Regions from separate parts of the Nonlabens sp. YIK11 genome, predicted to be linked through region 1. Evidence: riboswitches for the same ligand, from Rfam matches in the RefSeq annotation. Region 1 holds a riboswitch; the other holds the start of a gene.

The links. A riboswitch is a leader RNA that binds a small molecule or an ion and turns the genes downstream of it on or off. The one in region 1 is predicted to bind S-adenosylmethionine.
Region 2: it holds a riboswitch for S-adenosylmethionine, as region 1 does, so the genes downstream of both, AAU57_RS09965 (Na+/H+ antiporter NhaC family protein) here and AAU57_RS00525 (O-acetylhomoserine aminocarboxypropyltransferase/cysteine synthase family protein) in region 1, are expected to answer to the same signal.

What each region holds. Positions count from the first base shown of each region.
Region 1 covers NZ_LBMJ01000001.1:118,247-129,672, reverse strand. Annotated here, with positions in the region: gene ilvC (ketol-acid reductoisomerase) at 1-9, shown strand, start outside; gene ilvA (threonine ammonia-lyase IlvA) at 11-1,273, shown strand; gene AAU57_RS00555 (NADP-dependent glyceraldehyde-3-phosphate dehydrogenase) at 1,338-2,924, shown strand; gene leuB (3-isopropylmalate dehydrogenase) at 3,043-4,161, opposite strand; gene leuD (3-isopropylmalate dehydratase small subunit) at 4,256-4,846, opposite strand; gene leuC (3-isopropylmalate dehydratase large subunit) at 4,846-6,228, opposite strand; gene AAU57_RS00535 (2-isopropylmalate synthase) at 6,321-7,496, opposite strand; gene AAU57_RS00530 (hypothetical protein) at 7,646-9,181, shown strand; SAM riboswitch class I at 9,294-9,413, shown strand; gene AAU57_RS00525 (O-acetylhomoserine aminocarboxypropyltransferase/cysteine synthase family protein) at 9,543-10,835, shown strand; gene AAU57_RS00520 (alpha/beta fold hydrolase) at 10,836-11,426, shown strand, end outside.
Region 2 covers NZ_LBMJ01000001.1:2,219,117-2,230,542, forward strand. Annotated here, with positions in the region: gene AAU57_RS09950 (gliding motility-associated C-terminal domain-containing protein) at 1-2,607, opposite strand, end outside; gene AAU57_RS09955 (DUF4251 domain-containing protein) at 3,046-3,624, shown strand; gene AAU57_RS09960 (hypothetical protein) at 3,706-4,575, opposite strand; SAM-I-IV-variant riboswitch at 4,795-4,891, shown strand; gene AAU57_RS09965 (Na+/H+ antiporter NhaC family protein) at 4,936-6,246, shown strand; gene AAU57_RS09970 (thiamine phosphate synthase) at 6,338-6,970, shown strand; gene AAU57_RS09975 (DUF4494 domain-containing protein) at 7,177-7,737, shown strand; gene AAU57_RS09980 (class I SAM-dependent methyltransferase) at 7,734-8,531, opposite strand; gene AAU57_RS09985 (YqhA family protein) at 8,542-9,000, opposite strand; gene AAU57_RS09990 (ABC transporter permease) at 9,128-11,426, opposite strand, start outside.

The sequences.
Region 1 (11,426 bases):
TCCATCTAAGATGATTGAAACGCAGGTGTATTATCCAAAAATGGAGGACATCAAGGCTGCCGCAAACCGTTTACAGGACGTGGCTTCCTTGACGCCACTACAATTAAATGAATTGTATTCCAACAAGTATGGTTGCCAGGTGTACTTTAAGAGAGAAGATCTGCAAACGGTACGTTCCTATAAAATAAGAGGTGCGTACAACAAGATTTCTACCTTAAGGGAAGACCAGTGTCCTAATGGGATTGTCTGTGCAAGTGCTGGAAACCATGCGCAAGGCGTGGCCATGTCTTGCAAAGTATTGCAAATTCATGGAACGATCTACATGCCGTCGCCTACACCAGTTCAAAAAATTGATCAGGTAAAGATGCATGGCGGTAGGTTTGTCGATGTGATCCTGCACGGTGATACATTTGATGATGCCTATGCCGCTGCAGTCGCAGAAAATGAGAAGCAAGGCAAATGTTTTATCCATCCTTTTGATGATGAAAAGGTGATTGAAGGTCAAGCGACCGTAGGACTTGAAATTATGGAGCAGGCCGCAGTGGATATTGATTATCTGATCATGCCTATAGGTGGTGGCGGTTTATCAGCTGGTGTTTCTGCGGTATTTAAAGAGCTTTCACCAGCTACAAAAATCATAGGTGTAGAACCTACAGGAGCACCTTCTATGGGTACTTCAATTTTCAATAGACAAAACACTACACTGGATAACATAGAAAGCTTTGTGGATGGTGCAGCTGTTAAAAGAGTTGGTGAACGCAACTTTGAAATTTGTCAAAGAAACCTGGAACGTGTTATCAGCGTTCCAGAAGGTGCTATTTGTCAGACGATTTTAGATCTATACAATCAACAAGCTATTGTAGTAGAGCCTGCAGGCGCTATGAGCATCACCGCATTGGAACAATTGCGGGACGAGATTAAAGGCAAGAACGTGGTCTGCGTGGTAAGCGGTAGCAATAATGATATCACTAGAACGGCAGAGATTAAAGAGCGTGCTTTACTGCAATCACAACTCAAACATTATTTTATCGTGCGATTCCCGCAACGAGCTGGTGCTTTACGAGAATTTGTTGAAAAAGTACTAGGTCCCAATGATGACATCACTCATTTTGAGTACACTAAAAAAACCAATCGCATAAATGGTAGTGCCGTAGTAGGCATTGAACTCAAATCTACCGAAGATTTTGATTCACTCCTGGAGCGAATGAAAGCACTCCATTTTTATGGAGACTACATTAATGATAACCCAACCTTATTCGAGTTTTTGGTTTGATATAACATCAGCGTAAAACTGTATGAATAATGAGGTGTTATCTTCAAAATTTAAAACCTAACCAATGAGCCAAACAACAATACCACAACAATTTCAAATCACGTCACAGCTACACCAAAACAGTTATTTGGTAGGTGGTCAACTTATAGAATGGAAAGGCGAAGTTTCTGAGGTGTATTCTACCATCTCGTCTACAGATAACTATCAACCTACGTTATTAGGTACGATTCCTACCTTGGGAGAAAAGGAAGCGCTGGACGCACTTGATGCTGCTGTTGTGGCATATGACAAAGGGAAAGGTTTGTGGCCTACCATGAAAGTAGTGGATCGCATCAACTGCATGGAAAAGTTTGTGGCACAAATGAAAACAAAGCGCGATGAGGTTGTAAAACTGCTCATGTGGGAAATAGGTAAAAACCTTCCTGATTCTGAAAAGGAATTTGATCGTACCGTAGATTACATATATGATACCATTGAAGACTACAAGCAAATGGATCGAGACAGTGCCAAGTTTCAAAAGCACGATGGTGTTAATGCTCACATAAGACGTGGACCACTAGGCGTTGTTTTGTGCTTAGGGCCTTACAATTACCCATTAAATGAAACGTTTGCGTTGTTGATTCCTGCTTTGATTATGGGAAACACTGCCATTTTTAAGCCTGCCAAACATGGTGTGTTACTTATATCACCTTTACTGGAAGCCTTTAGATCCAGTTTTCCAGCTGGCGTGGTCAACATCATTTACGGCCGTGGTAGAGTAGTGGCATCGCCCATCATGCAATCAGGAAAAGTGGATGTGCTGGCATTGATTGGTAACAGCAAAAGCGCCAATGCACTACAAAACCAACATCCTAAAAGTAACCGACTTAGACTCGTATTAGGGTTGGAAGCCAAAAATCCTGCTATTGTTTTAAAGGATGCCAACTTAGATCTTGCTATTGAGGAATGTATCGCAGGTGCTACATCCTTTAATGGTCAACGTTGTACCGCACTCAAGATTCTTTATGTTCATGAAGATATTGTTGAGGAATTCAACAAAAGGTTTGCGGCTAAAGTAGATGCCTTGAAGTTTGGGAATCCATGGGAAAGTGGCGTCAAATTAACTCCTTTGCCAGAACCAGACAAGCCAGCCTACATACAAGAATTGATTGATGATGCGACAGACAAAGGAGCCAAAATCATTAATGAAAAAGGTGGACAAACCACCGAGAACTACATTTTCCCTGCAGTGCTATATCCAGTAACTAAGGACATGCGCGTTTTTCAAGAAGAGCAATTTGGGCCAGTGATTCCAGTTGTTTCATTCAAGGATATTGACGAGCCGTTGGATGATATGGCAGCTTCCAACTATGGGCAACAAGTCAGTTTATTTGGTCAGGACATCAAGACGTTAGCGCCATTGATTGATACATTAGTGAACCTAGTTTGCCGAGTGAATCTAAATAGTTCCTGCCAGCGTGGTCCAGATGTGTATCCGTTTACTGGTAGAAAGGACAGTGCGGTGGCTACCTTGAGTGTTCACGATGCATTACGCTCGTTCTCCATTAGAACTTTTGTAGCTTCAAAGGATAACGAGGCTAACAATGCGATTCTACAGGAACTGCTGCAATCCAGAAGTTCTAATTTTGTGAGTACGGATTATATTTTATAGGGATTCACGAATCATGATACCTTAGACTGAATAATAGTTCGCTTTCGCGAAAGCGAACTTTTCCCAAACAAAAAAAGCGCTCCTAAGGGCGCTTTTCTCAATCATAGATCTAGGGACCTTAAATTATAGTGGATTGACCTAAGTGAATGTTGTTGAAATTGGCATTTGTATCGTAGGGATGTGCAATAAAATCTGCTATGAAGTCACCTACTTTACTGGTGGTAATGTTGTTGTAATTATCATTTAAATCTGGTGTTGTTATACCAAGTTCTAAAGATCGATCAACAGCCATTTTAATCAATTCAGCTTCGTTATGAAGGTCAAAGTGTTCCAACAACATCGCAGCGCTCAATATGGAAGCAATAGGGTTAGCGATGTTTTTTCCAGCACCTTCTGGATAAGAACCGTGAATAGGCTCAAACATGGCATACTTGTCACCAACGGATGCACTGGCCAAAAGGCCAATGGAACCACCAATGACGCTCGCCTCGTCGCTAATGACATCACCAAAAAGGTTTTCAGTCAAAATCACATCAAACTGGGATGGATTCAAGATCATTTGCATCGCGGCATTGTCCACAAAAAGGAAATCCAGTTGTACGTCAGGATATTGGGTGGCTAGTTCTGTAACGACACGTCTCCATAGTCTTGATGTTTCTAGTACATTGGCTTTGTCTACTAACGTCACTTTATTGCGTCTGGATTGGGCCGCTTTAAAAGCTTGATGGGCAATACGTTCAATTTCTTCGCGAGAATAAGCGCACAAATCAGAGGCGTGATTACCGTCCTCGCTCAATTGCTTTTCGCCAAAATAAATGCCACCAGTCAACTCGCGGTAGATAGAAATGTCTGTGCCGGCAATAATGTCACGTTTCAACGGTGACTTTTCTAGTAAGGCTTCATAAGCCTTAACGGGTCGCACGTTGGCATATAGACCTAATTCCTTACGCAATTTGAGTAGGCCTTGTTCAGGTCGTACGTTGGCAGTAGGGTCGTTATCATACTTGGGATGACCTATGGCTCCAAATAGAATGGCGTCTGTAGATTTACAAAGATCCAAAGTTTTTTCAGGCAACGGATCGTTAAATTGATCGATGGCCGTAGCGCCTACAGCTGCGTTCTTGAACACAAACCGATGGTCAAACTCGACCGCTATCGCTTTCAATACTTTTACAGCTTGAGCTGTAACCTCGGGTCCTATGCCGTCTCCCGATAAAACTGCAATATTTAACTTCATATAATCTTGTTGATAATGTATAATAAGCGTTTGATGCTCGCTATGGCAATGACATCAAAAATTCATTCAATAGTTATTAATGACCAATGACTCTTTAAAATGGTCTCTCTTTTTCAAATTGTTCGATCACCTCTTTTTTACTCAGTAAATAATCAATATCGTCATACCCGTTGATCATACAGGTTTTTTTATAGGGATCGATATCAAAAAATTCTTGAAAGGAAGTTCCTTCTACATTTATGGTTTGCTTCTCTAGGTTTACTTGTAATAATGTTTCTGGATTTGCGGTGATGGTATCTAGCAGGACTTTTAAGAATTCTGGTGTTACCTGAATAGGCAACAAACCGTTATTAAGGGCATTACCTTTAAAAATATCTGCAAAATAGCTGGATACGATCACCTTGAAACCATAGTCAGTCAATGCCCATGCGGCATGTTCCCTACTAGAGCCACAACCGAAGTTATCTCCAGCCACCAAGATTTTTCCTTCGTACCTGTCATCGTTCAAGGCAAAATTCTCATTAATAGATCCGTCCTTTTTGAAACGCCAGTCTCTAAAAGCATTCTCACCAAATCCTTCACGATGGGTCGCTTTCAAAAAACGAGCAGGAATGATCTGGTCAGTATCAATATTTTCAATCTTAAGGGGTATCGCTCGAGAGGTAAGTGTTGCAAATTTCTCCATTAGTTCATCATCTTTGTAAAGTCCACAATCTTTCCTTCTACAGCCGTAGCAGCAGCTAACAATGGGCTAGCTAGAATCGTTCTACTACCTTGGCCTTGTCTTCCCTCAAAATTTCTATTGGAAGTACTTACACAATATTCACCTTGAGGTATTTTGTCATCATTCATGGCAAGGCAAGCGCTACAACCTGGCTGGCGCAGTTCAAAGCCTGCAGCATCAAAAATATCTTTCAAGCCTTCTTCTATGATCTGGGACTCGACCTGTTTGCTTCCAGGGACCAACCAAGCTGTTACATTGCTGGCTTTTTGTTTTCCCTTGATAAAACTTGCGGCTACCCTAAAGTCTTCTATTCTTGAATTGGTACAGCTACCTATAAAAACATAGTTAATGGGCTTATTGATCAAAGACTCTCCTTTTTTGAAATCCATATACTCAAGGGATTTTTCAAAAGAAGTATCATCCGTATCTGGAATAGTTTCAGTGACCTTGATTCCCATTCCTGGATTGGTCCCATAGGTCAACATGGGTTCTATGTCTGCCGCATCAAAGAAATATTCTTTATGAAAAACAGCATCATCATCAGTGGGAAGTGTTTTCCAATAAGCTACCTTTTTATCAAACTCTTCTCCTTGTGGTGCAAACTTTCTTCCTTTCACGTACTCAAAAGTCGTCTGGTCTGGAGCAATCATGCCACCACGAGCACCCATTTCTATACTCATGTTACAAACGGTCATGCGACCTTCCATGGACATATTTTTAAACACATCACCGGCATATTCACAGAAGTATCCGGTTCCTGCATTGGTGCCCAATTTTGAGATGATATAGAGAATAACATCCTTAGGCAAAACTCCTTTTTTAAGCTCACCGTTCACCGTAACGCGCAGGCTTTTTGGCTTGGTCAATAACAAACATTGACTGGCAAAAACTTGTGCTACCTGACTGGTTCCAATCCCAAAAGCTATACTGCCAAAAGCACCATGAGTTGAGGTATGAGAATCACCGCAAACGATCGTCATTCCTGGCTGGGTAATTCCCAATTCTGGAGCCATAACATGAACGATTCCATTGTATTTATGGCCTAGTTCGTAAAGAGTGATATTGTTTTTTGCACAATTCTCTGTCAATTGTCTCAACTGGTTCCTGGATAGTTCATCCTTAACCGGTAAATGTTGGTTTTGGGTTGGTGTATTATGATCTGCCGTGGCGACGATTTGATTAGGTCTCGCTACAGGAATATTACGGGCTTCCAATTCATTGAAAGCTTGCGGACTGGTCACCTCGTGAATCAAGTGTTTGTCAATGTATAAAATCTGTGGTCCATTCTCGATGGCGTCCACCACATGGGCGTCCCAGACTTTATCAAATAATGTTTTTTTCATGAATGGTTTTATTCGTTTTCTGCCATCCTACCTATTCGGCAGGCAAGCGGGAAAGTGATAAATAGATCTATATCAATACTTAATAGATATCATTATGCAGAAATAATCTCTCTGTACAAGTGACTCTTCTCAATGATTTGATGGATGTCATCGTCCTTGATTTCTTTCTTACGATCTGCAAACTCCAAAAACTTGGAGTACACCACATCCAGCTGCAGTTTTGTAAGTTCATAACCCACAATCTTAGCGCGGTAGGCTAGGGCAGCTCGTCCAGAGCGTGCGGTGAGTACTATGGCAGATTCAGTTACACCTACATCCTTAGGATCGATGATCTCATAGGTTGCGCGATTTTTAATCACGCCATCCTGATGTATTCCTGAACTGTGTGCAAAAGCATTGGCACCTACGATGGCTTTATTGGGTTGTGTGTAAATGCCCATGCTATCACTGACTAACTGGCTAATTCCAAACAGTTGTCGTGTGTCGATATTCGTATCTAGGTCTAGGTATGGATGCTGTTTGAGCACCATAACGACTTCTTCCAGCGCTGTGTTTCCAGCACGTTCGCCTATACCATTAATGGTGCACTCAATCTGTCTGGCACCGTTTATCACACCTTCAATAGAGTTTGCCGTGGCAAGTCCCAAGTCGTTGTGACAGTGAACGGAAAGGATGGCTTTGTCAATACCTTTGACGTTTTCCTTTAGATATTTGATCTTGGCTCCATACTCACTAGGCAAGCAATATCCAGTCGTGTCTGGAATGTTCAGCACCGTTGCACCAGCCTTGATGGCGGCCTCGCAAACTCTGGCGAGATAATCATTATCGGTTCTTCCGGCATCTTCTGCATAGAATTCCACGTCTTCCACAAATGATTTGGCATAGCTTACGGCCTTAAAGGCGCGCTCAATAATCTGCTCTCTGGAAGCCTTGAACTTGTGTTTGATATGGGAATCTGACGTTCCAATTCCTGTATGTATCCTGGGTTTTACGGCATGCTTCAAAGCATCTGCTGCGACTTTGATGTCGTTTTCTACCGCTCGGGTAAGTCCGCAAACGGTAGCATTTTGAACCATTTTTGAAATCTCAACGACAGACTGGAAATCACCAGGACTTGATACCGGGAAACCAGCCTCGATCACGTCAACACCTAGACCGTCCAGTCGTTGTGCGATGCGTACTTTCTGGTCAGTATTGAGCTTGCAACCGGGAACTTGCTCGCCGTCTCTTAAAGTCGTATCAAAGATTTGAACGTTGTTTTTTGACATTTGGGCTACTTAAATATTACTATTGTTACACTAATGTATCTTTAGTGTTTCGCTTTCGCGAAAGCGAAACAACCCAACCTACGATGTTCAAACCACATCTAGGATGTCTAAATATCTGAAATACTGTAAGTTGAAATAGTAATTAATTGATGACAAAGGACCAAAAAGACCCTTTATTTGTACTGATTAAGTCTTTGACTAAGTCAGAAAAACGCCAATTCAAGCTCTATGTAGGTAGATTGGGCGTCAATGCAGATTCAAAATTTTTGAATCTTTTCAACGTTTTGGACAAGGCAAATACGTACAATGAAAAGCTGATTTTAAGCTCTACCGACATCAATAAGAGGCAACTGGCAAATGTAAAGGCACACCTTTACAAACAAGTACTCATAAGCCTCAAGCTCAATCCAGCGCACCAAAACATACGATCACAAATAAGGGAACAGCTTGATTTTGCCTCTATACTTTATCACAAGGGCTTGTATAATCAAGGATTGAAAATTCTGGATAAAGCCAAGGAACTCGCCATTAATAACGAGGAAAAAAACCTGGCCTATGAAATCGTCGAGTTAGAAAAGGTGATTGAATCACAGTATATCACTAGAAGCATCAGTAATCGCGCAGACCAGCTTTCCATACAGGCTAAAGAGTTGAGCGCTGCCAATGTCCTTACCAGTAAATTGTCCAACCTCTCACTACAGCTTTATGGACTGTTACTCAAAACAGGTTATGTCAAAGACGAGGAAGAAAGCCAGCAAATCACAGAATACTTCAATGCAAGATTGCCCAAGTACGACATCGCAGATTTAGGTTTTAGAGAAAAGCTTTGGTTGTACAAGGCCTATTTATGGTACGGTTTCCTGATGCAGGATTTTTTGAGTTGCTATAAGTATGCGACAAAATGGGTCGAGCTGTTCTATGAACATCCCAATATGATTCAGCTGAATCCTGTGTTTTTTCTAAAAGGAAACAATTATTTACTGGAGGCACTTTTCTTTTTGAGAAGAAAGGAAAAATTTGATAAAAGGCTAGCTATACTTGAAGAAACCGTCAACGATGGCAATTTCCCGGACAATGAAAATGTGGCCGCGCTCTCGTTCTTATACCTCAACTTGAATAAGGTAAATGCCTATTTTATTGACGGTAGCTTTAGTGATGGACTATTCTTGATTCCTAAGATTGAAAAGGAATTAAAATCTTTCAAAAGCAAGATTGATGAACACCATCAAATGGTTTTCTATTACAAGTTTGCCAGTATGCATTTTGGTGCTGGGAACAATCTTGAAACCATATATTACCTTGAAAAAATCATCAATAATAAGTCATTGACCATGCGGGAAGACTTGCTGTGTTTTTCCAGAATCTTGAGTGTCATTGCACATTATGAAGCTGGAAAAGACGAACACCTCGAGGCAGATTTGAGGGAAACCTACAAGTTCCTGATCAAGATGAACGACTTGCATGAGGTGCAAAAAGAGCTCATGAGATTTATACGGGATTTGGGCAATATTTACCCACAAGATTTGAAATCTGCGTTTAAAAAGCTGTTGGAAAAACTCAAAATTTATGAAGATCACCCGTTTGAGCGCCGCGCTTTTTTATATCTCGATATTATTTCCTGGCTGGAAAGTAAAATCTCAAATACCACTGTAGGTCAGGTAATTAGGAATAAATACGAGGCTTAAAAAAGCTGAATTTTGACACGGCAGATCAAGTTTTTTCAGAAATTTTCTGTGAAAAATTTGTTTTCCCCATTTTATTTATTGAATCTTTACATTCACGTTCATAACCATACTGAAATTATCAAGAAAGGACGAGGGAACAGACCCATCGACTCCTTAGCAACCCTTCATTTATGTGATCCATAAGTGATGAAGGTGCTAATTTCTGCTCGCATCTCGCGAGACAAGATGATACACATGTAAGTAGGTTACACTACCACAAGTTTCTTTTTTGATTTTTCCGCTTTGTGCAAACAAAGAGGCAAATCTGTATTTCTATTGGTTCTGGACATTAATCTAATTTCTAATTTAAAAAAGAAACAAAATGTCAGATCAAAAATTTTCAACCCAAGCATTACACACCGGTCACGATGTAACAAAGAATGGAGGTACACGAGCAGTGCCATTGTATCAATCCACTGCCTATGTATTCAACAACAGCGACCACGCTGCAAACCTGTTTTCATTGTCAGAACCAGGCTGGATCTACACCAGGCTCAATAACCCAACCGTTGATGTGCTGGAACAACGCCTCGCTGCACTGGAAGGTGGCATCGCGGCAGTAGCTACAGCTTCTGGAACCGCAGCTATTTCAACTACCTTATTAACACTGCTTAGAGCTGGTGATCACATCGTTGCTAGTAACTCATTATATGGTGGTACCTACAATTTGCTTTCGGTTACCTTACCGCGCCTGGGAATCACAACTACATTTGTGAATCCTAATGATGACGACGCTTTCGCGAAAGCGAGACAAGAAAACACACGCGCCATTTTTGTAGAATCTCTAGGAAACCCTAAACTGGATGTACTCGATCTTAAAAAAATAAGCGCTCAGGCCAAGGATGCCAAAGTCCCATTAATCGTGGACAACACTGTCGCAACGCCTTATTTGTTGAATCCTATTGAGCATGGTGCTAATATCGTTATTCACTCTTTGACAAAATACATCAATGGTAACGGTACCGCTCTAGGTGGTATCATCATTGATGCAGGAACCTTTGACTGGACTAACGGTAAGTTCCCAGAATTTACAGAGCCGTCTGCCGGTTATCATGGGCTCGTTTATAGCGAGGCCCTAGAAGCTGCGGCGTTTATCGCCAAGGTAAGAATAGAAGGCCTGCGTGATCTAGGTGGCGCTATCTCACCATTCAACGCATGGCAAATCATCCAAGGATTGGAAACCTTGCAACTGCGTATCAAACAACATAGTAAAAGTGCGCTGGAACTGGCAACTTGGCTTAAAGAGCAAGACGATGTGGCTTGGGTAAATTATCCAGGACTCGAGTCCAGCGATTACTACGATCTTGCTCAAGAATACTTGCCAAAAGGTCAAAGCGGTATCGTCACATTTGGTGTTAAAGGTGGCTATGAAAGTGCCAAAAAAGTGGTGGATAGCGCCAAGGTATTCTCGTTGCTAGCTAATATAGGCGATACAAAATCTCTCATCATTCACCCAGCAAGTACTACGCACCAGCAACTTAAAGATGAAGATCAATTGAGCACTGGTGTGACTAAGGACTTGATCAGATTGTCTGTAGGACTTGAAGATCTTGAAGATTTGAAGTCTGATTTGCTTAACGCTTTCAAGAGCATCAAATCCACGGTGACGGCCTAAATGTCAAAAAAGCTGCAATACATATCTATTCCAGACCTAAAGCTTAGATCAGGTAAAGTCCAGGATATTAGTGTTTCGTACCAGGTTTTTGGGCGTGAGTTGCATACCGCGCCCATTATTCTGGTCAATCACGCCTTGACGGGAAACTCCGGTATTCATCTATGGTGGGAACCTCTTGTGGGCGCTGGAAAGACGCTAGACACGGACCGTTTCACATTACTGGCTTTTGATATTCCTGGTAATGGTTATGATGGTGATGTGGATCGATTGATCTATAACTATCAAGAATGGTGTCTGGCAGATGTAGGTCTCGCTTTCGCGAAAGCGATACAAAGCTTAAACATCCATACCATCGACATAGGTATAGGTGGCAGCATAGGCGGCGCGTTATTGTGGGAAATGATCGCCATAGAACCAAAGCTATTTAGAACCATCATACCTATTGCCGCAGACTGGAAGGCAACGGACTGGCTCGTGGCTTGTTGCCACGTACAGGACTCCATTCTCAATACATCCAGTGCACCGCTGGAAGTCGCCAGACAGCACGCGATGACTTTTTATAGGTCGCCACAAGGATTGACCAGTAAATTT
Region 2 (11,426 bases), 2.1 Mb from region 1:
AGAAACAGATGATTCACAGTTGGTTACTGAATCTGTCTGAGTAGCGTAGTAGTCTTCACCATCCTGTAAAGCATCTGTTGAAGCAACCAAATTGGTCAATTCGGCATCGCTATACCATTGAATAATAGTACCTGTGGCGCTGAGATCCGATACGGTGGCTTGATCACAAAACTCCTGTGTAGCTGGAGCCACAGGCGCTGCGATATCATTTATGGTGACCGTAATGGTTTCAGAATCGTCAACACAACTTCCTATACCTGTAACCGTGTAGGTAAAATTATAGGAACCTTGTGATAAGGCGCTCAAGTCAAGGATATTGTTAGTTAAGGCACCAGTGGCATCATCATCATTCCAGGTACCATTGGTATCATTACCTGCTAACTGATTGAAGAGATCCAACTGTTGACCAGCGGTAACATCTTCCAAACAAATCTCAAAGTCAGTTCCTGTACCAGCCTCTGGCGGATCAGTAACCGTAACGGTAACTGTGGATGTTGCCGTACAACTAGCATCAGTAATGGTATAAGTAAAACTATAGGAACCTACCGCTAATAGTGTCAAGTCTACGTTATCGCCATTAAGTGCTCCAGTCGCATCATCGTCTGACCAATCGCCACCTGCATCTTCACCAGTTAGTTGATTGAATAAATCAAGCGGAGAGACTGCAGCTGCGTCTGTTTCACAAACTTCAAATGGAGTAGGAGTTCCTGCTTCAGGCAGCTCTGTGATGATCACGGTGACTGTTACATCGTCATCCGTACAGTTACCTATGGCTGGTACGGTATAGGTAAAGTCAAAACTACCAGTTCCCAGAGTGGTTAAATCAATGGGGTTGGTTACTGCCGTACCACTTGAATTGGATCCTGCAAACCAAGTACCATTCGTGTCTTGCGTGCCATCCAATAATGAGAACAGATCAAACGGCGAACTTCCTGCAGCCGCGTCTTCACAAACCTCAAATGGAGTTCCTATATAGTTACCAGATTCTGGTGCTGGTTGGATAACGATGCTAATCGACTCACTATCGGTACAAGAACCATTGTCGATGGTATAGGTAAACACGTAAGGGCTTCCTTCCACAGCAAAGCCAGTGATGTCGATACTGTTGGCTACCGTTGTGTTTGACGCATCAGTCCAGGTGCCATTGTTGTTATCTTGAGAACCATCTAAAGCATCAAATAAATTAAAAGGAGAATTCTGGTCGATCTCGTTCTCACAAATTTCTGCAGGGACAGCAGTTCCTGCATTGGGATCTTCCAAAATAATTACCTGTACCGTCGTGTTATCTTCAGGGCAAGGATTTGGATCCAAATTCTGACTGTACGTAAAATTATAGGAACCAACTGCCAAGGTTGTAAAATCAAAAGTAGAGGAGACCGTTGGATCAGAGCTGGTCGTTCCTTGGGTCCATCTACCACCTGCATCTTCATCATCAATCAATTGGAATAAATCATAGGCCGTCGGCGCCTGTGACTCACAAAAAGTCAACGGACTCAAGCCAGAAGCAACACCAGAAGATAAAATTTCATTAACGACAATGGTAATAGTCGCTGTTTGATCTGGACATGGATCAGTACCAGGAACCGTGTACACATAGTTATAGGATCCAGGTGTCAATGCACTAATATTAGTGGTTCCCGTATTACCATTAGTAATGGTTGTAGGGCCTTCCCAAGTACCTGTGGTATCTGGATTCCCTGTCAATAACGGAAAAAGATCAAAATCATCTTGAGGTAGGTTATCGATACAGTATTGCTGGGTCGTTCCTACACCTGGAACAGGTGGCTCTGCAATGCGAACGGTAACTGCCACAGCTTCACTCTCACAAAAGAAATTGTCTGCTTGTACGTAGTAGGTTTCTCCATCAATCAACAAAGTAGTAGGAGACAAGGATGGTGGTATTGGACTGTTATCACTATCCACCTCACTATACCAGTTGAAGTTATTGGTCGTTCCTGGATCAAGGTCTGCTACAGTAGGTGCAGTATCAGAACAAAAATCTTGAGTGGTTGGTGGACTAGGAGCAGCTGGTGAATCAAAGACGGCGATACTACCAGATTCTATCTGACTTCTACAGCCTGCGTTGTCCACAAATACGATAAAGTAATTTGCATTTCTTGGTAAGGCCTCTGCTGGCTGGCGTTGATCTGTTAGTGCAAAATCTGAATAGATTTCTACGGATCCTCCAGTAGGGACATTAGGAGCAAGCGCCTGATTGATATAGGATTGAATAGTGGGATTCTCGTTATCACAAAAAATGGCTTCTAGACTTTGGCCGCTGGGATCTACCGTAAAATCTACGACCAGCTCATCACGAGTACCACAATTTCCTGTGGTGTCACCCGCATAATAAGTGCCTTGTCGCACGAGTTGGGATGGTGGTATGGGCGATCCACCAGTAGGATTAGCATACCACCTTATAGGATTGGCGCCAGGATTGGCAAATGCATTTAAGTCTTGAAAAGTCAGTCCAAAGGCATCACAAATCACTTGAGGTGAAGCGGTCACCGTTGGACACTGTGCCTGTGCGTGTAGCATGGGCAGGAACAGCAGCAGGAACAACAGCCATGGTGTTGGCAGTAAGTTACTTACGTAGTTTTTTTTCATAAAATAGCTTCCTATATAAATTAATTACAAATTGATCAAGGGGAATTGGTGTGATATGGGTTGATTGGTTTAAGAGGCTAATATAGAAGAACCGCGGTTATAGACCACTTTAATCTGATAAATATTACGATTGTCGTTAAATTTTATCGACGAACGGTTAAAAATCTTAAAAAGTCTTAATACTAATTCGAGATATGTACCTAGTAGATAGGTAAAAGATAGTTACGCTTTCGCGAAAGCGAACTCCATATCCATAACACTACAAAAAATGAAGTTTTGATGGTTTTTCCATGTTCCGAGTAAATGTTTTAAAAAGGGTAGAAGGTCTTTATCTGAAAATACACGCGAAAGGTTGTCTGAAGCTTATGGCTTTTTTAATAGGATTTTACCAAGAAGCTTGGCATTATTATGGTAGCTTAACTTTCAAATATCTTTGTTATGAAAATGTATCGTCCTATATATAGTAAATGTGTGTTGTTACTTATCGCAATTTTAAGCATTACTGCCTGCAGCGTTCAAAAAACGGGAAGCCCAGCAGAATTTGAGGCGTTGACCAATAAAGTGGTTAATGGTGATACGTTGCGCATTGAGATGGATGCGGCTTATCCCTTGAATACGTATGCATCCCAACAAGTGATTCAACAATTGATGCGTAATACGGGAAACACAGCTAACAGGATAGATCTTAGCGGTGATTCTTATTTTCTAGAAATTCATCCAGATATGGTGAAAGCCAGTTTACCGTTTTTTGGAGAGCGTCGTCAAGGTGCTGGTTATAACAATCCGCAAGACAGTGGTATCAATTTTGAACAGGCGCCTGAAGATTATCTCTACACGGCAGATAATGAGGCATACAAATACGAGATTGAATTTGATGCCAATGACAAAACCGAAAATTATGATGTGGACGTCGTTGTATTTGCTAATGGTAAAGCAACAGTTTACGTAAGAAGTACCACCAGAACGGTCATGCAATATCAAGGAAGAGTGGTACCAACCAACGATTCTAAGAAGTAATCAAAACGAGAACAAGTCTACTTAGTTCTCAAATATTCTATTTGACATAATATACATTATGGTTCAAATATCGAATTCTTTTTAATCTTCACAAATCGAATAAAACAAACTTCCCGGATTCATAACTATAGTATTTACAGGCATCATCTTAGGCCTAATTCTAATAAATGGTACTAAATCTTGATCTGTAGGATTCTCAGCATACGGGAACTGTTCATTATTTGAATCCAGAACTTCTGGAAATATCTCATTCTTGAAATACTGTTCAAAGAATTCGAGATCTTCTGCATTGATGTCTTTATACTCGGATCGCTTTGGAATGCCACCTTGATCTTCCATAAATAATTGACCTTCCATGAACCTTGCTTGAAAGGTTCCACCTTGAGAATAGCCTTTTGGTAAACCTGTGAGCAATAACTCATTATACGTAGCGTTTGGTTTAAAACTAAAGATATAGTTCTTAGAGTTTGTGATTTCGCTCTCGACATATGTTCTCAAATCCTGCTGATAGATTTCTATTTGCTCAATGGCATTGCGTTGCGAGTAGATATAAGGATACGTAAAGCAATTGGCGGCTTCATTAAATATAGCCGTAAAGGCATCATTTTCAGAACCATTGAAACGTATCGCAAAACCTCTATTGGCGTCAAGCCCAACACGAACTTTAACCGAATCCTGAATACTCGAATTATAGCGAGCGTACAATACCACTTTAGGTTCCTTATGATAGGTGAATAGATAATGGTCTCCTACTTTTTGCCAAGTTCCTTTGAGCACACCTCCAAAAAATGCGATAGCAAAATGATGATCTGGTGAGATAATCATATCAGAACCTCCATGTGGATCATTACTTGAAATATGATACGCTCCAGAAATGTCCTCAACAGAATGCTGTGCAACACCTAAGGCCATCCCACTAAAAACAAATAGTATTGACAAAACCTTTTTCATTGGGATCCCATTTTTCCAAAATAAAGATAATCTAATCTGCCGCTATAAAAATCTACTACGGTGACCACTACTCTACTATTCATACGATCACTGTTATTTCTTACCAGAGGCGTCATTGTACTAGATTACCAAGCAAGGTCTGCTCCTCATAATTCTTAACATATTATAAGGTTCTCAAAGCTTCATTTTAAAATGTTATGGTTTAGTTTTGCCGCCGCAAATAATTATCAAGAATCTCATTAGGGAGATAGCAACCTGCAATAACGAGCAAGGTGCTAAATGGATAAGCCAAGTTTTTGGAAAAAATGTTAACTCATACTTCTATTGCTGGTCGCTGTTTCCCTTATCTCAAATCAAGATATGGATCATAAAACCGTGATTACCCCTAAATTTTCAGCGCTTATACCGCTTTTTGTCTTCGTCTTTACTTTTCTAGGCGTTGGTATTATTCAAAATGACTTTTACGCATTACCAGCACCTATAGCTGTTATTGCGGGAATTATCGTGGCGTTCCTGATGTTCAGACAGACCATCGAATCCAAAATCCAAACTCTTTTAAAAGGTTGTGGTGACGATAAGATCTTGACCATGTGTTTGATTTATCTCTTGGCCGGTGCTTTTGCTGCCATCACTAACGCAACTGGTAGCGTGGATGCTATTGTCAATTTGGGCCTGGACTTTATTGCCGTGCAATATATCTACGTGGGCATCTTTGTTATCGCTGCATTTTTATCGGTTTCTACAGGAACTTCTGTAGGTGCGATCGTCGCGCTGGCGCCTATTGTGGTAGGCTTTGCCGATAAAAGCAGCGCAGACCTCGCCATTTTGTGCGGCGCCTTGCTGGGCGGTAGTATGTTTGGTGATAATCTCTCGGTCATATCAGATACCACGATCGCTGCGACCCAATCTTTGGGTTGTAAGATGAGTGATAAATTCAAGGAGAATATTAAGATCGCTCTTCCAGCTGCATTGGTCACCATTGCCATTTTGATATTTCAAGGGTTGGATCTAGAGTCTGGCAATGCAGAGACGATCGTTTATGATTATTCGGTGATTAAAATTTTGCCGTACCTTCTTGTAATTGGGCTTTCTGTATTGGGCGTTAATGTGTTTATCACACTGCTTTTGGGATGCATCAGTGCTGCCCTATTGGGGATTGCCTATGGTGATTTCACCATATTGGAATCTACCAAAATCGCCTATGAAGGCTTTACCAGTATGACCGAAATCTTCTTACTTTCCTTACTTACCGGTGGTCTAGCTGCACTCGTGGCGAGAAATGGTGGAATTGATTTTATTCTGATCAAAATAAAAAAGCTGATCTCCAGCAAGAAATCGGCGCAATTGGGAATTGCTTCACTGGTCAGCACCGTGAATCTAGCCATTGCAAACAATACAGTTTCCATCATCATCACAGGTCCCATTGCCAAAACCATTAATGATGAGTACCATCTGGATAACAAGAAAACCGCATCCATTCTGGATATTTTTGCCTGTATTTTTCAGGGATTGTTGCCCTATGGTGCACAGGTGTTGATGATCTTGAGTTTGTCTAACGAACTAATCAATTATCTGGATTTGGTTTCTAATACGTGGTACCTCTTGTTACTGTTGATTACGACCATAGCATTCATTGTTTTCAATACACCTAAAACGGTAAGAGTTCCATAAATTAGAACACATGGCGAATTGGGAACCTTTGCTTCCACTCTAGTTGCAAATTCAATAACCTGAGTGCTGTCAGCCTATTCGATTAAAATTTATGATTCCAAAACTTCATTACATATCAAACGCCAAAACGCCGCAACTTCATCTGGACAACATTCAGAAAGCCTGCAGTGCTGGAATCGAATTGGTACAATTGGACATGAAGCACATCAAGAAACCAGCGCTTTTACAGTTGGCTAAAGATGTACAGGCCATCACGTCACATTTCCAGACCAGACTCATCATCACGAGCCATTACAAGATTGCCGAAACTATTAAAGCAGACGGCGTATTCCTGGAAAAAACTGATGCTTCTCCTACTCTAGTGAGAGAACATTTGTTCCCATGGCAAAGCATTGGTGCTAGCGCGCACACCTTGCAGGATGGTGAGAACTTGATTAAAAAAGAAGTGGATTATATCGCCTTAGGACCATTTCAAACGGCTAAGGAAGATAAAACGAATGCCTTAGGGATCAATGGTTATACCGCTATTGCGGAAGCTTTACTAACCGAAACACCATTACTAGGTTTTGGCAACATTACTACAAACGATGTCAAGAACATCTTGGACACTGGTATCTCTGGAATCATCGTATCTCAAGAAATCAATGCCGATTTCAATTTGATCAAAACCTATCATCAGTTGCTTAATGCCTCTTCTACGCAAGAGATGAGGCATAGTTTCTAGGCTGCTTATCCTGCGAATTGCGAATAATTGTAATGCAGTTATGGTTTAATTCTCTTCCGCGAAAGCGATAAAAAACTATCCAGCTTCTAAATGACTCACCCTAAAATGACTACGAATTGTAGCGAGTCATTGTGAATATCTATCCTCAAATTTGCCGGTTCCCGCTGGTATGACGCTCTATATTTGCCGTCCCAAAAAAGAATCCTATGAGCGCCACATGGTACGAGTGCAAAGTGAAGTATAGAAAATTTAATGAAGCCACGGCCAGTCATAAAATGAAAACAGAGCCTTTTCTGGTAGATGCGATATCCTACACAGAAGCCGAAAGCAGAATCACCGAAGAAATGGCGGCTTATTTGAGTGACAACGAGGAGATCAAAATCACCAACATCAAAGTGGCTAATTATGCCGAGATCCATCCATTCGAAAACTCAGACCGCTGGTTCAAATCAAAGATTTCACTCATCGCTGTAGATGAAGAAAGTGGCAAGGAGCGTAAAACCAACATCTACTTCCTTGTACAAGCCAACGACGTGAAAGAAGCGTATGAAAATACCGTAAGCGCCATGGCAGATACAATGGGAGAATATACGATTACAGCCGTTGCAGAATCACCTATTATGGATGTGTTCCCATATTTCACCGGTGAGGAAGATGATGTAGAACGTTTGAAAAACTTCACGGCTCTTAAAGACTCAATATCGGTTTCTCATGAAACCGATGAAGTACTGGAAATGGAAGATTCCCTGATCGCTGTTGAGGATTAGGATTTCTCAAAAACCATACAATGCTGCCATGGCAAGTTGTCGATGTTCTTGACCAGCTTAAAACCTGCGGCTTCCATTTCTTTGATGGATTGCGCCTCGGTCATTTTATGAATGGTTTTGATGGGAATGGATCGATCTTCACCACGATATTCAATCAAATAGACCTTGGCGTTGGGTCGCAAGGACTTTTTGATGGACAACATCATCTCTAATGGATAATTAAACTCGTGGTACACGTCCACCATCAAGACTTTGTCGATGGTGTTTTCGGGTAGGTTAACGCTTTGCTCGTCGCCTTTAATCAGGTTCACGTTATCCATGCCGTTATTTTGCAGTTGCCTGCGCATCTCTGCAAGCATTTCTTCTTGAATGTCGACCGCATATACTTCACCTTCGTGAGCTATAGGTGCTATTTTAAAAACGTGGTATCCAGATCCAGCGCCTATGTCAGCAATCACATCGTCACTTTGGATATCCATATTTTCCAGTAGTTTGGAAACATTTTCTTCCTTCTCACGCTCGGGACGGTTCAGCCATTCCATGCCTTGAAATCCCATGACATGAGCGATCTCGCGACCTAGATACCACTTCCCTATTCCATTGTAATCACCAGATTTATAGGTATAGATCTCAGTGGTTTTTTCTGTTGGTTCGTCTTTCTTTTGACCTTGACAACTCGCAAAACTCATACAGAGCGCCAGCGTGATCACTGGAATCGCATAGTGATGGATGCGACGGTAAAAAATGCTTTTGGAGTCCATGATGCTAGGTTGAAAATTTGTGGTTCGATCCATTTCTGGAATTTTAGGCCTCGTCCTTGTTGGCCAAAAAGTAGGTCAAAGCTCCTACGACCAGTGCCAGTCCAGCGCCTAGATATAAGATCTCGACACCACTGTTATAGACCACCACACGTCCCGTAAAAGAGATCGTCATGATAAAAATCACCATCTTGATCATCAACGCCTTTAATCCATCCAGGTCCTCAATGACCAGCCACGATGGCAAATTGGGAATCTTACACACGTACAATTCAAATAAAGCCGTCCCAACAGATAACAAAATCACGCCCAGCAGCACAAGATCTAGTGCCTTCAAACAATTCTTGATCACTTCGTCCTCTTCACTATACCCCAAAACTATCTTTGAGAGCGTGCTATAAATCTCTTTAAATGCATAAAATTCCACGCCTATCGCCAGCGCGATAATGGCGATCACTGCCAGGGCAGCTACGATTTTTAGGAGGAAGCCTAGAGATTTTGTCATTTTGGTAGTTTTTGATACGGTGAGAAAAGATAATGAAAATGTGGTCTAGTTCGCTTTCGCGAAAGCGAAATAAACATTCACTCATCTACTATTTTCAAACTTCATAACTGATACTCAATGAGGTGCATCATGCTGCTTTGCGCAGCACTTCTAACGGCGAACTGCTCAATACACTGCGAATGTTGCTCAATCCTATGATTAAAACCAATATCGAAATTGCCGGTAAAAACACTATAAACGGCACTGCTGACGGTACAAAAGGCTCTTTGAATATGAGCAGCGCGAGCAGCAAACTGCTCACTAAAGCCAGTATGATACCTACCAAACTACCCAAAATTCCCAGAAACAGATATTCCAAGGCGGTGATCTTAAGGATTTGACGATTTTTGGCACCTAAAGTGCGTAGCAGTACACTTTCCTTGATGCGCTGATATTTGCTGGTTCTTACAGATCCTATCAACACAATGATTCCCGTAAGAATGCTGAAGAACGCCATGAAGTTGATGATCCATGAGACTTTGTCCAGTATATCTTCTACCACGTTAAAAACCTGTCGCAAATCGATGATGGAGATATTAGGGAACTTTCTCACCAGATCCCGCTGGAATCCTGCCGATTGCTCCTCGGTTGGTGCGTAGGTCGTTAGCACATTAAACTGCGGTGCATTTTCTAAAATTCCGCTAGGGAAAACGATGGAAAAATTGATCTGTAGATTGGCCCAATCCACCTGGCGTATGCTGCCCACCACAGTTTCCATAAGAACACCTTGTACGTTTAAGGTAATGCGGTCGCCTACCGTAACGTTGGCATCTTGGGCTAGGTTATCTGAAATGGAAATCTGCACCAGTTCGCCTGTTTTTTGTGAAGGTGTCCAGCTGCCTGCAATGATCTTTTCTGACGGTATCAAGCTATCGCGATAGGTGGTTCTAAACTCATGATTGAGGATCCAGCCGCGTATTTGTCGTGTGGTATCGACACGCAGTTCGCTTACCAATTGATCCTTGATCTTATGCATGCGCATCGTGACTAACGGAATATTGTCAATCACGGGTAATTGATTCTCTTCAAAAGTAGCCACCACAGCATCCAGTTGATCGGGCTGTACGTCCAGTGCTATGATATTGGCTCTTTCAGAGGCCTGTCCTATTTCGGTTTTTCCCAGTAAAATGTCTTTGGTAAAGTATAAAGTGCTTACCAGAAAGGTTCCCAAACCTATGGCAACGAGTAACACGACGGTTTGGTTATTGGGTCTGAAAAGGTTGAGCAAGCTTTGTCGGGTCGTGAATCCAGCGCGTTTAGGAAAATTCCTTTTGATCAAGCGCATCGCACCTATCGCAATACCAGCTAAAATAGCAAAGGTCACCAGTACACCAGCCACAAACGCTAGCGCAAACAACGCATCTTTCAATAGCCACCAGGAGAAAAGATACAGGGACAAAACGATCAACCCTATCACAATAATTCGAGCCGTATTAGATCTGGCAGATGAAGAATTGGTTACTCTTAAGACTTCCAATGGAGAAACATACCAGGTGCGCATTAAGGGCAGCAAGGCAAACAGCACAGACATGAAAAGACCCAACAACACACCCATGATTAAGGGTTGTGTGTTAATGGTAATCTCTAACTCAAAAGGTAAAAATTCCCGTAATATGTAGGGAAATACCGCTTGAAGACCAACGCCAATAGCGGTTCCTATCAATCCACCAATGACGCCAATACCAGCAATTTGAATGAGGTAAATCAGGAAACTCTGCTTTCTGGAAGCGCCCATGCATTTGAGAACCGCAACAGCGTTGAGTTTTTCCTTGATATAGATATTGACAGAACTGGCAATACCTACACAGCCCAACAACAAAGCGATAAAAGCGGCTAGATTCAAATAGGCACCTACGTTTTCATAGCGTCTGCCCAGTCGCCTACTGGTACTCGTGTGTGTATCCAGATCTGCATCCTCCACATCAAGTTGTGGCTCTACTTTCTGCTCCAGCGCGGTCAAATCTGCCTCTGGCTGATTGAAGAAAAATTGATATTCCTTACGACTCCCGAATTGCAACAATTCCGTCGCTTCCACATATTCATAAGGAATCACCACAGGTGGCGCTACAGATGTGGAAATACCTTCACTACCAGGAATGGATTTGAGCGATCCTGCAATGGGTAATGTGAGTTCACCTATTTTGATCGAATCTCCAGGTTGGATGTTGTACTGCAGCATCAATGTGGCATCTACCAGTGCTCCGCCAGTATTTTGATACTGATCTCCAGCGTTTGCTGGCAGCGTTTCTATAGAGCCATAAAAAGGAAACTTTCCTTCCAGACCGCGAACGTTAACGAGCTTTGTGCCTCCATTTTTGGGAAATGCAATCATGGAAACAAAAGTCACTTCCTGGGCGTCAGGCTGCAAAGAATCGATGATCGCCTGT